Regions from separate parts of the Mesorhizobium sp. 131-3-5 genome, predicted to be linked through region 3. Evidence: riboswitches for the same ligand, from Rfam matches in the RefSeq annotation. Region 3 holds a riboswitch; each other region holds the start of a gene.
The links. A riboswitch is a leader RNA that binds a small molecule or an ion and turns the genes downstream of it on or off. The one in region 3 is predicted to bind cobalamin.
Positions count from the first base shown of each region.

Region 1: linked by a shared signal. The riboswitch ahead of metE (5-methyltetrahydropteroyltriglutamate--homocysteine S-methyltransferase) and the one ahead of bluB (5,6-dimethylbenzimidazole synthase) in region 3 are both predicted to bind cobalamin.
Region 2: linked by a shared signal. The riboswitch ahead of JG747_RS18150 (CbtB domain-containing protein) and the one ahead of bluB (5,6-dimethylbenzimidazole synthase) in region 3 are both predicted to bind cobalamin.
Region 4: linked by a shared signal. The riboswitch ahead of JG747_RS24785 (DUF1636 family protein) and the one ahead of bluB (5,6-dimethylbenzimidazole synthase) in region 3 are both predicted to bind cobalamin.

Region 1 covers NZ_AP023255.1:407,219-410,077, forward strand. Annotated here, with positions in the region: gene metE (5-methyltetrahydropteroyltriglutamate--homocysteine S-methyltransferase) at 1-1,450, opposite strand, end outside; cobalamin riboswitch at 1,567-1,766, opposite strand; partial or broken gene JG747_RS34455 (cytochrome P450) at 2,041-2,334, opposite strand; gene JG747_RS34460 (cytochrome P450 family protein) at 2,301-2,859, opposite strand, start outside.
Region 2 covers NZ_AP023254.1:3,714,013-3,716,871, forward strand. Annotated here, with positions in the region: gene JG747_RS18140 (MFS transporter) at 1-170, shown strand, start outside; gene JG747_RS37555 (SRPBCC family protein) at 174-665, opposite strand; gene JG747_RS37560 (aromatic ring-hydroxylating oxygenase subunit alpha) at 613-1,335, opposite strand; cobalamin riboswitch at 1,467-1,664, shown strand; gene JG747_RS18150 (CbtB domain-containing protein) at 1,698-1,877, shown strand; gene JG747_RS18155 (CbtA family protein) at 1,893-2,699, shown strand; gene cobU (bifunctional adenosylcobinamide kinase/adenosylcobinamide-phosphate guanylyltransferase) at 2,692-2,859, shown strand, end outside.
Region 3 covers NZ_AP023254.1:5,529,968-5,532,826, reverse strand. Annotated here, with positions in the region: gene JG747_RS27195 (hypothetical protein) at 1-382, shown strand, start outside; partial or broken gene bluB (5,6-dimethylbenzimidazole synthase) at 550-1,056, opposite strand; cobalamin riboswitch at 1,230-1,409, opposite strand; gene JG747_RS27185 (histone deacetylase family protein) at 1,531-2,457, shown strand; gene JG747_RS27180 (exodeoxyribonuclease VII small subunit) at 2,461-2,712, shown strand; gene JG747_RS27175 (DUF2277 domain-containing protein) at 2,812-2,859, shown strand, end outside.
Region 4 covers NZ_AP023254.1:5,046,751-5,049,609, reverse strand. Annotated here, with positions in the region: gene JG747_RS24795 (DMT family transporter) at 1-394, opposite strand, end outside; gene JG747_RS24790 (class I SAM-dependent methyltransferase) at 715-1,329, shown strand; cobalamin riboswitch at 1,541-1,746, shown strand; gene JG747_RS24785 (DUF1636 family protein) at 1,838-2,236, shown strand; partial or broken gene JG747_RS24775 (ABC transporter substrate-binding protein) at 2,338-2,784, shown strand; gene JG747_RS24770 (FecCD family ABC transporter permease) at 2,784-2,859, shown strand, end outside.

The sequences.
Region 1 (2,859 bases), on a different replicon from region 3:
TCTCTTTCTTCAGGAACGCCTCATAGTCGACGTAACTCAGCTCGCCGTTGGCATGGGCTGCCCGCGCCTTGCGAACCTCGGCTGTTTGCGGGAAGGAGCCGATCGTCGTGGTGGGAAAGGAAGGCAAGCCAAACGTGTCGGCCTGAAGCTTGGAGCGCACGGCGAATGCGCTCTTCCGGCGCGTCATGCCGACCTTGATGCTGGCGACCCGGCCTTCGACGAGCGGATCATGCACCTTCGCGGATGTCGCGCGAACGGCGGCAGCCTCAGCCGACGCCTCCAGTTCGGCGGCGACCGCGTCCCGGCCTTCGGCCAGGGCACGGGCGAGCACGACCAGCTCGCCGGTCTTTTGCGCCGCGAAGGCGAGCCACGACTTCACATCCGCATCGAGTGCCGTCTCCATGTCCAGGTCGATCGGCACATGCAGCATCGAGCAGGACGGGGCAATCTCCACGCGGTCCAGCGGCCAGCCGGCGACGATCGGCTTGGTGCGGTCAAGTATGGCAGGCAAGTTCGCACGCCAGACGTTGCGGCCGTCGATCAGTCCGAGCGAGAGCACAAGTTCCTTCTGCGCGAGCCGGCCGACGGTCTCCAACTGCTCTGGAGCGCGCACGAGATCGACGTGCAGTCCCGCCACGGGCAGAGAAATTGCGGTCTCGAGATTGTCTCCCAGCGATCCGAAATAGGTAGCGACCATGATCTTCAACTCCGGTGCTGCTTTTGACAGCCGGCAGTAGGCGAATTGGAGCGCATCCCGTTCGTTGGGAACCAGATCGACCACGAGCGCCGGCTCATCGATCTGCACCCAATCGGCTCCCGCGAGCTTCAGCCTCCGCAGGAGCTCCTCGTAGACGGGCAGCAGCCGTGGCAGGAGCGCGACAGGGTTGAAACCTTCCTCAGGTGACTTCGCCAACTTGAGAAAGGTAACCGGTCCAAGCAGGACCGGGCGCGTGTGGATGCCGAGCGCCTTGGCCTCGAGGAAATGATCGACCGGTTTCGCCGACGAGAGGGCAAAGCTCTGATCGTCGGTAAGTTCCGGCACAATGTAGTGATAGTTGGTGTCGAACCATTTGGTCATTTCCATCGCGGCAAGGCCATGCCCGTTGGCCGCATGCTCGTCACCGGCATGTCCGCAATCAGCGGCCTGATCTTGGTTGCCGCGCGCCATTGCGAAATAGGTATCGAGTGGGACCTCGCCGTCAGTCCAGGTGTATCGTGCCGGCACGGCGCCGACCATGGCGACGGTGTCGAGCACATGGTCATAAAGCGAGAAATCGTTGGACGGGATTTTCGACACGCCGCGATCGTGCTGCTCCCTCCAGCTGGCGGCGCGTAGCGCCTTCCCCGTCGCGAGCAGGTCGGCAGCGGGAGATTTTCCGGACCAGTAGCTTTCAAGCGCGAATTTGAGTTCCCGCCGTCGACCGATACGCGGCACGCCGAGCGTTGCCACTGGAATTTGTTGAGAGACAGTCATGCCATACCCCGATGGTTGGGGCGTGGGGACAAGGAACGCGCGAGCAGGCGGCACGAAGCCAGGCTACCGCGGCCACCGAGACACCCCGCCCGTGGACGTTGTTCGTCGTGGCAGGTCTCCTGGCTCGCGGGTCAAAGCCTCTGCCCGTCTTCCCGAGGCCGTTCGCCTCAGTGACACCAATGGGCTTGGCTCGCCGCTAACAGTTGCGGGGGCAGCGCCGGCATCGCACCGGCTTCCCTCTTAGCTCCGCTACAGCAGTGCCGCGCGGAGAACCACGACATGCGCACAATCACAGCAGCTTCGCTCCTTGTCAATACATATAACGAGATGTTTATGTGATGATGCGAATAATGCCCTTGCGCTGATCGGTCTCTTTCGCCCAAAGCCGCTTACGATGCCGCCTCTTATCAGTGCAGGCTCGGAGAGATCCTTGTCTCCATCGGCGACGCCGGATCAGATCGAGGTCGCCGGGCTCAAAGGGCGTAAAGTCGGGCCAGGTCGTCACGGTCAGCCGGGAATCCCGGTACTTGTTTCCGCTCGGCTTCGCTCAGCGTCCTTGCGCACTCGCCCATCAGCACGCTGATAGCCATGTCCGGAAGCGGAAAGGAGAGGTGGCGCCTCAGGTCGGCGGACTGGGGCTGGGCCGCCAGCGTCTCGAACAACTGCGCGGCGATCGCCTCGACCTGCTGCGCGAGCAGCTTCACCCTGCGATTGCTGAAGGCCGGCGCCACGATCGTGCGTAACCGGGCATGCTCGCCCCCCTCGTGCGAGACCAGCCACCCCGGCGAACCGAGAATCACCGAATCCGGGGTGAATGCCGCACTCTCTAAGCGACGGAAGGGCGGAAGCTGACCGGCAGGCGCTGCGGGCAGCGAATGACGTAAGACGGCATGTAGACGACGTCCTCCGCAGCGATGGTCAGCGCCAGATCCTCCAGCCGCCCGAACAGCGCGGGGAAGGCGCAGCGCAATTCCAGGCGCGCCAGCGCAGCGCCCAGGCAGGCATGCGGCCCCTCGCCGAATGACAAATGCGGGTTGTGCCGCCGGGTGACATCGAACCTGTTGGCGCCGGGGCCGAAGGCCTTTTCGTCCCGGTTCGCCGCATGGAACGCCATCAGGACGGCATCGCCGCGGCGGACCAGGCATCCGTCGATCTCCACGTCCTGGGTGGCATAGCGGAACGGCAGATTGGCCGCTGAGCTGCCCCAGCGCAGGATCTCCTCGATCGCCTGTGACCACGGAACTTGGCCGCTGCGCACCAAGTGCAGTTGCTGCGGATGCGTCAGCAATGCCAGCACGCCGTTGCCGATGACGCCGGCGGTGGTCACGAAGCCCGCAGACAGCACCATGAACAGCATGTCGATGAGCTCGGTGTCGGAAACGAGC
Region 2 (2,859 bases), 1.8 Mb from region 3:
AGATGGCGGCGGTCTACCGCACCTATCTCGATTTTTCCGAGCTGACGCCGCCGCTGGTCTATTCGGTGGTGCTGGCCTTCTTCGGACTGGGCTCGGTGTTCGTCACGCTCGGCCTGCTGGCGGCGGTTTGCGGGTTCGTGACCTGGCGTTACCTGCCGAAGTCTCTGTGAGGATCACGGCGAAAGTGCCGCATGCTGCTCGCGCACCCAGTTGTGGAAGCGGTGCAGTTCATACTCCTCGGGCATGAGCACGCCGGCCTGGTGGCGCATCGAGCGCAGGCCCCTCTGGTTGACCTCGCAGATGGCGGCGTCCTCTTCCAGCACCTGTGTGCCGAAGGCGACGATGTTGTCGATATCGGTCGCGGCCAGCGCCTCGGGCGCGAACAGCCACTCGGCGACAAGTTCGGTCTCTTCCGGGCCGAGCGGCACCAGGCGCACGGTCCTGACATAGTCGACATGACCGACGATGAACATCGAGGGCAGGCTGGTGGCGTAGGTCTGGCCGGCGGCGCGTTCGGCTGGCGTCAATCCGGAGAAGACCGGCCCGTGCGCCTGGCCGTCGCGCGACCAGGTCTCGGCGCCGGCGCGCAGGCCGCCGGAAAATTCCGGTGCGTCATTGTCGGCATGGCGCATCCATTCGGGATCGTCGTGCCTGGCCGCGGCCATAGATCGGCACCAGCCGCGAGAGGTCCTTGTGGACGCCCGGGCAGTGCAGGCACTCGTTGAAGTTTTCCCAAAAGATCTTCCAGTTGCAATGCATTACCTTGCGCAGCACATGGCCTGATACCAGCGTTTCCAGCGGCCAGTTGCCGAGATTGCCGGAGGCCGGGTCGAAGGATGCCTGCGCTGAGCCCGCCGCATCCTCCTGCAGATTGATGAACACGAAACCGCGCCACACCGAGAGCGCGACGCGGTAGAGCGGATGGTCGGCCTTGTCGAAGCCATCGGGCAAGGATTTCGACGGCACGCGCACGAGGTCGCCGCGCAGCGAATAGGACCAGGCGTGGTAGGGGCAAGTGATCAGTCGCGCCTTCAGCCGGCCCTCGCTCTCCTGGCAAAGCTGCGAGCCGCGGTGGCGGCAGGTGTTGTGGAAGGCGCGCAGCTCGCCGGTGTCGTCGCGCAGCACGACGATGTCCTGCGTGCCGATGCGGAATCGGCGGAAGGCCAGCGGCTGGGCCAGATCGGCCTCGCGGCAGATGAGCAGCCAGTTCTTGTACCAAATGGCATCGAGGTCGCGCTGGTAGTTCTCACCATCCCAATAGGCCGATGAGGGCAGGGTCGGTTCGGCCTGGGTCAGGCCATTGTAAGGGGCGCGCTCGCTGGCAGTGGGCTGCATGGCTGGCTTCCTGTGAAGCGGCCAGCCGACACCCGGCAGGAAGAATTGTCAATTCTCGTGCCTGGAAACGGCATGGCGCAATCGCGCTGTTTGCCGGCGGAATTTGGTTTGCCGCGTGTCGCGATTTTCCCTATAGTCATGCAGTCGTCGGTTCCGTTTTGGAGCCAAGAGGGAATGCGGTGCGGGCGAAATTCTTGCCCAATGCCGTGGCTGCCCCCGCAACTGTGTGCGGTAGTCCTCTCCATATGCCACTGAAGGTTCGTCTTCGGGAAGGTGGGGAAGGGCGCTGATCCGTGAGCCAGGAGACCTGCCGACGACGGCAAAACTGACAGGCCCTCGGGTGGAGGGTGAAAGGACAAGATATGAATACCGCTTCCGTCTCCCTCGGCGCCTCCGTCTCCTCGCAGTCGCGCTTCATGCAGCTGGCGCTCGCCGCACTGCTCGGCACCTTCATCATCGGCTTTGTCGGCTTCTCGCATATCGAAGCGGTCCACAATGCCGGTCATGACAACCGGCATTCGATGGCGTTTCCCTGCCACTGACGAGGATCTGACATCATGAATCTGTTTCGCAACGTCGTGTTCATCGCGGCGATCGCAGGGCTCGTGGCCGGCGTCGTTCTTGCCTGCATGCAGGCCTATGCCACCGTACCGCTGATCCTCAAGGCGGAAGTCTACGAACAGGCCGAAGGCGGCTATAGCCATGACCATGCCGCGGCGCCGACTGGGGCCGCCAGTGGCAACGCGATGAGTTCGGCCGCACCGGCGGCAAATTCGATGAGCGCCGCGACCCCGGCACCGGCCGCAGCCGCCGCTCCGGCCGAAGACGAAGGCTGGGCACCGGCCGGCGGCTTCGAGCGCTTTGCCTTCAACGTGGTGTCCAATGTCGTCACCGGCATCGGCTTCGCGCTGATCTTGGTCGCGGTTTCGGAATTCGCCGGCGGCATCGGCAATTGGCGCCAGGGGGTGTTCTGGGGTCTGGCCGGCTTTGCCATCTTCACACTGGCGCCTGGTCTCGGCCTGCCTCCGGAACTGCCGGCCATGCCGGCCGCCGACCTGACGCAGCGCCAGATCTGGTGGGTGGCAACCGTGATCGCGACCGCCATCGGGCTCGGCCTGATCGCATTCCGCAAGTCGCTACCGCTGGCCATCCTTGCCGTGGCGCTGATCGTTGCTCCGCACATTGTCGGCGCGCCGCAGCCCGACAGCTTCGAGACGCCGATCCCGGAGGGCCTGCACCACCAGTTCGTGGTGGCGGTGACGCTGACCAATCTGGTGTTCTGGCTGGTCCTCGGCGCCGTCGTCGGCGTGGTGCGCGGACGCTTCACTGGCACGGCGACCAGCCTGCGCGACAGCTTTGCCTGATCGCAACAAGCTGACCTTCATCATCGGCGGTGCGCGCTCCGGCAAGAGCGCGCATGCCGAAATCCTGGCGACGGCGTTGCCGTCACCGTGGACCTATATTGCCACCGCGCAAGGCTATGACGACGAAATGCGCGAGCGCATCGCGCTGCACCGCTCGCGG
Region 3 (2,859 bases):
GGTGCTCTACGCCCAGAACGGCAAGACCATGATCAAGAACGCCGTCTGGCTGGCGGTCATCATGTGGGGTGTCTCCTTCGTCATCTTCCTGCTGATGCTGGCCCCGGCCGCCGCCATTCTTTTCCTCATGCCAGGGCAACTCGCCGGCTGGGCTTTCGTGCTCGCCATCGTCTTTGCCTGGGCCTTCAAGGCGGCCTTCATCGAGCCCTTCGCCATCGCCTGCCTGATGCAGGTCTATTTCAAGACCATCGCCGGCCAGGTGCCTGATCCGGCCTGGGATGCCCGGCTGGCCGAGGCGTCGTCGAAGTTCCGAGAGTTGAAGGACAAGGCGCTGGCCTCCTTTGGCGGCTCGCGCTGGGGCACGGCCGGCGCGACGCACTGATCGGCGGGATTCGCCTGCGCAGCAGCAACCGTGTTGAGGTGCGCCACCGCTGACTTGAGTGGCGTCTCTCCTTGCCCGCAAAAAGTCTCGCTCATGATCAGATCGGGCAGCGGCAGCCGCCGGCCCCAGCCATGCGTTTCCAGGTCCGGTTTGGATGCGAACTCGGAAACCCGGCCGACGCAGAGATATGCGATCGGCGTCACGTGCTCGGGAATGGACAGCAGGCTCTTCAACGCTTGCGGCTCGATGATGCTGACCCAGCCGACGCCGACGCCTTCGGCACGCGCGGCCAGCCAGAAATTCTGCACCGCGCAGACCGTGCTGTAGAGATCCATCTCCGGATTGTGCCAACGTCCCAGCGGCGAGTTTTTTGAGCGCTCGCGGTCGCAGGTGATGCAGATGTTGAGGGCGCTTTCGCAGATGCCTTCAAGCTTGAGCTTGCGGTAGAGCGCCTGTCTTTCCACTTCGATTTCAGGCAATTCCTGCTCGCGCGCGGCCAGGAACAGGTCGCGCACATCAGCCCGTCGCGCGGCGTCGCGGATGACGATGAAATTCCACGGCTGCATGAAGCCGACCGACGGTGCATGGTGGGCGGCAAGCAGAAGCCGCGCCAGCACCGCGTCGTCGAGCCCGGTGGGCAGGAAATGGCTGCGCACGTCGCGCCGCGTGAACATGGCGCGGTAAACCGCGTCGCGCGCCATCTGGTCAAATCCATCACCCATAGCAGCGGTCATGTGTTCCGGCATCGCTCGTCCCCTTGCGATTGCAATAGCTCCACACCGTCAGAGCGCACTTTGTGCATCCAAGCGGACGCACGTCGCTCTGATGCCGTCCGCCTGACCATGCGGATGACGATGCCTGCCAGGCCGGTCTTCTGGCTTGGGATCAACCCGCGTCCGGTGCCTTCCCGTCATCGACAGTGGCATTTACCGGCGCGGTCCCCCTCACAGCGTTGGGCACGCCACGGAATTCAACCGTGTTCCCGATTCTCCCGCTTGCGACGGGCACCAGGCAGTAGCGGCGACCTTACGCCGAAGGCTCGGCCGCGCCAATCCCCGCAGCGACGCCAATGGACGCAGGCGCGATTTTCCCCAGCCATCAAGCTGCAATGCATGGCCATCGCGGCGCCGGGGCACTAGATAGGGAGCATGACAACCCGTCTCTACACGCATCCGATCTTCCTCGAACACATCACACCGCCCGGTCACCCCGAGCGGCCGGACCGCCTGCGCGCCATCGAGCGCGTGCTCGACGACGAGGCTTTTGCCGCGCTCGATCGTGTCAAAGCGCCGGAGGGCGACGAGGCCACCATCCTCTACGCCCATCCCGCCGATTTCGTCGCCCGTGTGCGTGCCGCCATTCCCGAAGAGGGTATTGCCCGCATCGATGCCGACACCACCGCCAGCCCGAAGAGCTGGCAGGCGGTGATCGCCGCGATCGGCGCGGCCAACGCCGCTGTTGACGACGTCTTTGCAGGCCGCGCCGACAACGTCTTCGTCGCCGCAAGGCCGCCCGGCCACCATGCCGAAAAGACCACCGCAATGGGCTTCTGCTTCTTCAACACGGCGGCGATTGCGGCGCGCTATGCGCAGAAGAAGCATGGCGCCGAGCGTGTCGCCGTCGTCGACTGGGATGTCCATCACGGCAACGGCACGCAGGATATTTTCTGGGACGATCCCTCGGTTCTCTATTGCTCGACGCACCAGATGCCGCTTTATCCCGGCACTGGCGCGAAGACCGAGACCGGCGCCGGCAACATCGTCAATGCACCCTTGGCGCCGCAGACCGGCAGTGAGGTGTTTCGCGATGCCTTCCTGTCGCGGGTGCTGCCGTCGCTCGACAATTTCGCGCCCGATCTGATCATCATTTCGGCCGGTTTCGACGCGCATCACCGCGATCCGCTGGCCGAGATCAATCTGACCGAGGACGATTTCGACTGGGCGACCGGCCAGCTGATGCAGCGCGCCGCGCGCCACAGCGGCAACCGGCTCGTCAGCCTGCTCGAGGGCGGCTACGATCTGCAGGGACTGGCATTTTCGGTCGCCGCCCATGTCGGGCGACTGATGAAAGGATGAATGATGGCTGGTGAAACCAACGAAGACGTCAAGGCGATGAGCTTCGAACAGGCACTCGACGCGTTGGAGAAGATCGTCGATGATCTGGAGCGTGGCGACGTGCCGCTCGACCAGTCGATCAAGATCTACGAGCGCGGCGAGGCGCTGAAGGCGCATTGCGACCGGCTGCTGAAGGCCGCCGAAGACAAGGTCGAGAAGATCAGGCTGTCGCGCGACGGCAAGCCGGTCGGAACCGAGCCGCTCGACGCGGATTGAGGCGCGGAGTAGCCTTACCGGTTTTTGGACACGATCAAGGTTGAGGATTAAGCTCGTCCCGATTGAAACGGCTCCAGGACAAGAGGAGATACGGAAGCGATGTGCAGAAACATCAAGACCCTGTTCAATTTTGACCCGCCGGCAACC
Region 4 (2,859 bases), 480 kb from region 3:
CGAAACGCGCGAGCACCATCGTCATGACAGGCGAAAGCGCCATGATGATGCCGGCCGTGGTGGCGTTGGTGTCGTTGAGGCCATGGTAGATCATACCCTGGCATAGGGTGAGGCCGATCGCCCCCACGGCGACGACCTCCAAGGCGCGAGTTCGCAAAAGCCCAATCATGGCGTCGTGATGACGGTGCACAATCGGCAGTAGGATGGCGCAGGCAAGCGTCAGCCGCCAAAAGCAGAGGCCCCAGGGCGGCATTTCAGGCGCCACCCATTTGGCCGCGATATAGACACCAGCCGAAAGCAGCCAGCACAGGATGGCGGCCGGATAGCCGGTCAAGGAGGATATGGGCCCGACCGCGGGTTGCGCGGCTTGATGCGCTATCGGCATTGCCTGCATGTCATGTCCTCCCCTTCGATGACGTCTGCCGACGGGGTAACATAGCCTGCGTCGTTGGGTCGTGCATCCGTTTTGAAGGGTGAGGTCGCGTACGCTTTTACTTTGGTATCGGGAGGTCGCGTGTCAGCTTTTCGCGTTGCATAGCCTGGCAGTGGCGGTTGGCAGTCGACCCAAATGTGACATTTAGTTCTGGTCGCGCTCCTGCCAGGATTTGGCATCCCGCCCCAACCGCTTACCTTGCGTTCAACTCCGCCATATAAGCATTCGAAATCCCGGGGGCGCCGCGAATGCTAGACAACTACAACCTCGACCGCTTCGGCGTGATCCACCAGATCGACGCCACGCCGATCACATACGACAAGCAATACATTTCCTATTACGAGGATCTGAGCGACCGGACCATCAAGCTCGGCTATCAGCGGCTTGGCTGGGTGCTGGGGATCACCGGTGAGATACCGCGGTCCGTGTTGGAGATTGGCTATGGCACCGGCACCTTCATTGAGGCCGCCAAGATTACCGGGGTTGCCGACTGTGCCGGCTGCGACATCACCAAATTTCCGCTGCCCGAGGGCGTCCGCTTTGTCGATTGGGACGAGGCGCTCGCCGGCTCGTGGGATCTCGTCGCCATGTTCGACGTGCTCGAGCACATTCCGGATCTGGGTTTCCTCGCCCGCCTTCAGACCCGCCACCTGGCCATCGCCGTCCCTTACTGCCGCTGGCGTGAACTCGGCGCCGATGGCGATGCATGGTTCCGGACGTGGCGCATGCGTCTGCCCAACGAGCACCTGCACCATTTCGACCGTGACTCGCTGGTGGCGCTTCTCGCGCACTACGGCTTCGAATGCGTGACGCTGAATTGCTTTGAAGACGGGATCAGACTGCGGCCAGGCGAAGCGGGTCCAAATATTCTGTCAGGCTTTTTTAGAAAGCTGTAGCGCCGGTTTCCCTCGGCGACCGCGGCCAGGTGTCATGCCTCCTGCCTGGTGACCGCTCGGGCGGCTGAAAACCGAGGTACCGCCGAAGATTTATTGCGCGAGGACAGGGGTTGACATCGTCGAGAAATATCGCTTCAACGTAATGTTATTACATATTCTACGAAGCGCAGCGACATCGCAAAAAACCCATTGCGATGCGATCGATGGAAATCTACGGTGGGTGCGTGATGGTCCCCGCGCCGAAAGGCAAGGGGTGAAAAGGGAACACGGTGAGACCCGCAGAGGTCGAGACCGTGGCTGCCCCCGCAACTGTAAGCGGTGAGCAAGATCCGACGTGCCACTGGCCGGCAAGGCTGGGAAGGCAGGATTGCGCTGAGACCCGCGAGCCAGGAGACCTGCCATCACCGAGTTGACCGGACGGGGTGTGCCGGGAGGAGACGTGGACGTCGGTCTTGTCGTCCGGCTCGCCAGCATCCTTCCGTCGCTAGTTTTGGAAAGTGACGGAAAGTTGGACGGCGCCATCGATCATCGCATCATCGTGTGCACGCTTTGCCGTGACATCCCGACCGGCATCAGGTCGGGCGAAAGCCTGTGTGCCGATCTGCGCTCCCGGCTCGCGGCCTGCCAGGAACCCACTGTGGCGCATGGCTTCACGATCGAAGGCGTCGAATGCATGGCGGGCTGTGCGCGGCCGCTGACCGTGGCCTTCCAGGCGCCAGGCAAGGCTTCCTATCTCTTCGGCTCCATCGACGCCGAGGCCGACGCCGGCGATCTCGTGCGATTTGCCAGGCTTTACGCCTCGCTCGCCGACGGCTGGTGCAATTCCGGACAGCGTCCGCCGCGGCTGGCGGGCAAGACGCTGGCTCGTATTCCCGGACCGGCCAAGTTTGAGGGCAACAGCCGATGACAACGCCGCTTCTCGAAGCCCGCGAACTCTGCGCGACGGCGAATGGCCGCGACCTGGTCCACGCCGTCAGCCTGTCGGTGGCCACAGGCGATCGCCTTGCCGAAGCCAAAAAACTTGTTGCCGGCTGGAAGGCGCAGCTCGCTGATATCACTGCCAAGGTCGGCGGCGCAAAGGGGACGCGGGTGTTCCTTTATGATTCAGGTGAGGACAAGCCGTTCACCGCCGGAAAATTCGCCATTCCGAGCGCCATGATCACGGCGGCGGGCGGCGACAACATCATGGCCGACATGGACACCAGCTGGGGCAACACGGATTGGGAAACCGTGGCGTCGCGCAATCCGCAATTCCTCATCCTGCTCGATTACCAGGATGGCGGCGGCTACAAGAAACTGCTCGACTTCCTCAAGGCGCACCCGGCGATGAAGGAGACGGACGCGGTCAAGAACGAGCGCTTCGTGGCGCTCCGCTATGCCGAACTGACGCCCGGCCCGGCAAACATCGAGGCGATCGGCAAGATCGCCAAGGCGATGCATCCGGAAGCGTTCTGATGCTTCTTGCCCCTGGGCATAAATCCGGAGCGCTTTCAGGGCACAAGGCGTTCGCGCTGGCGATAGTGGCGGGCA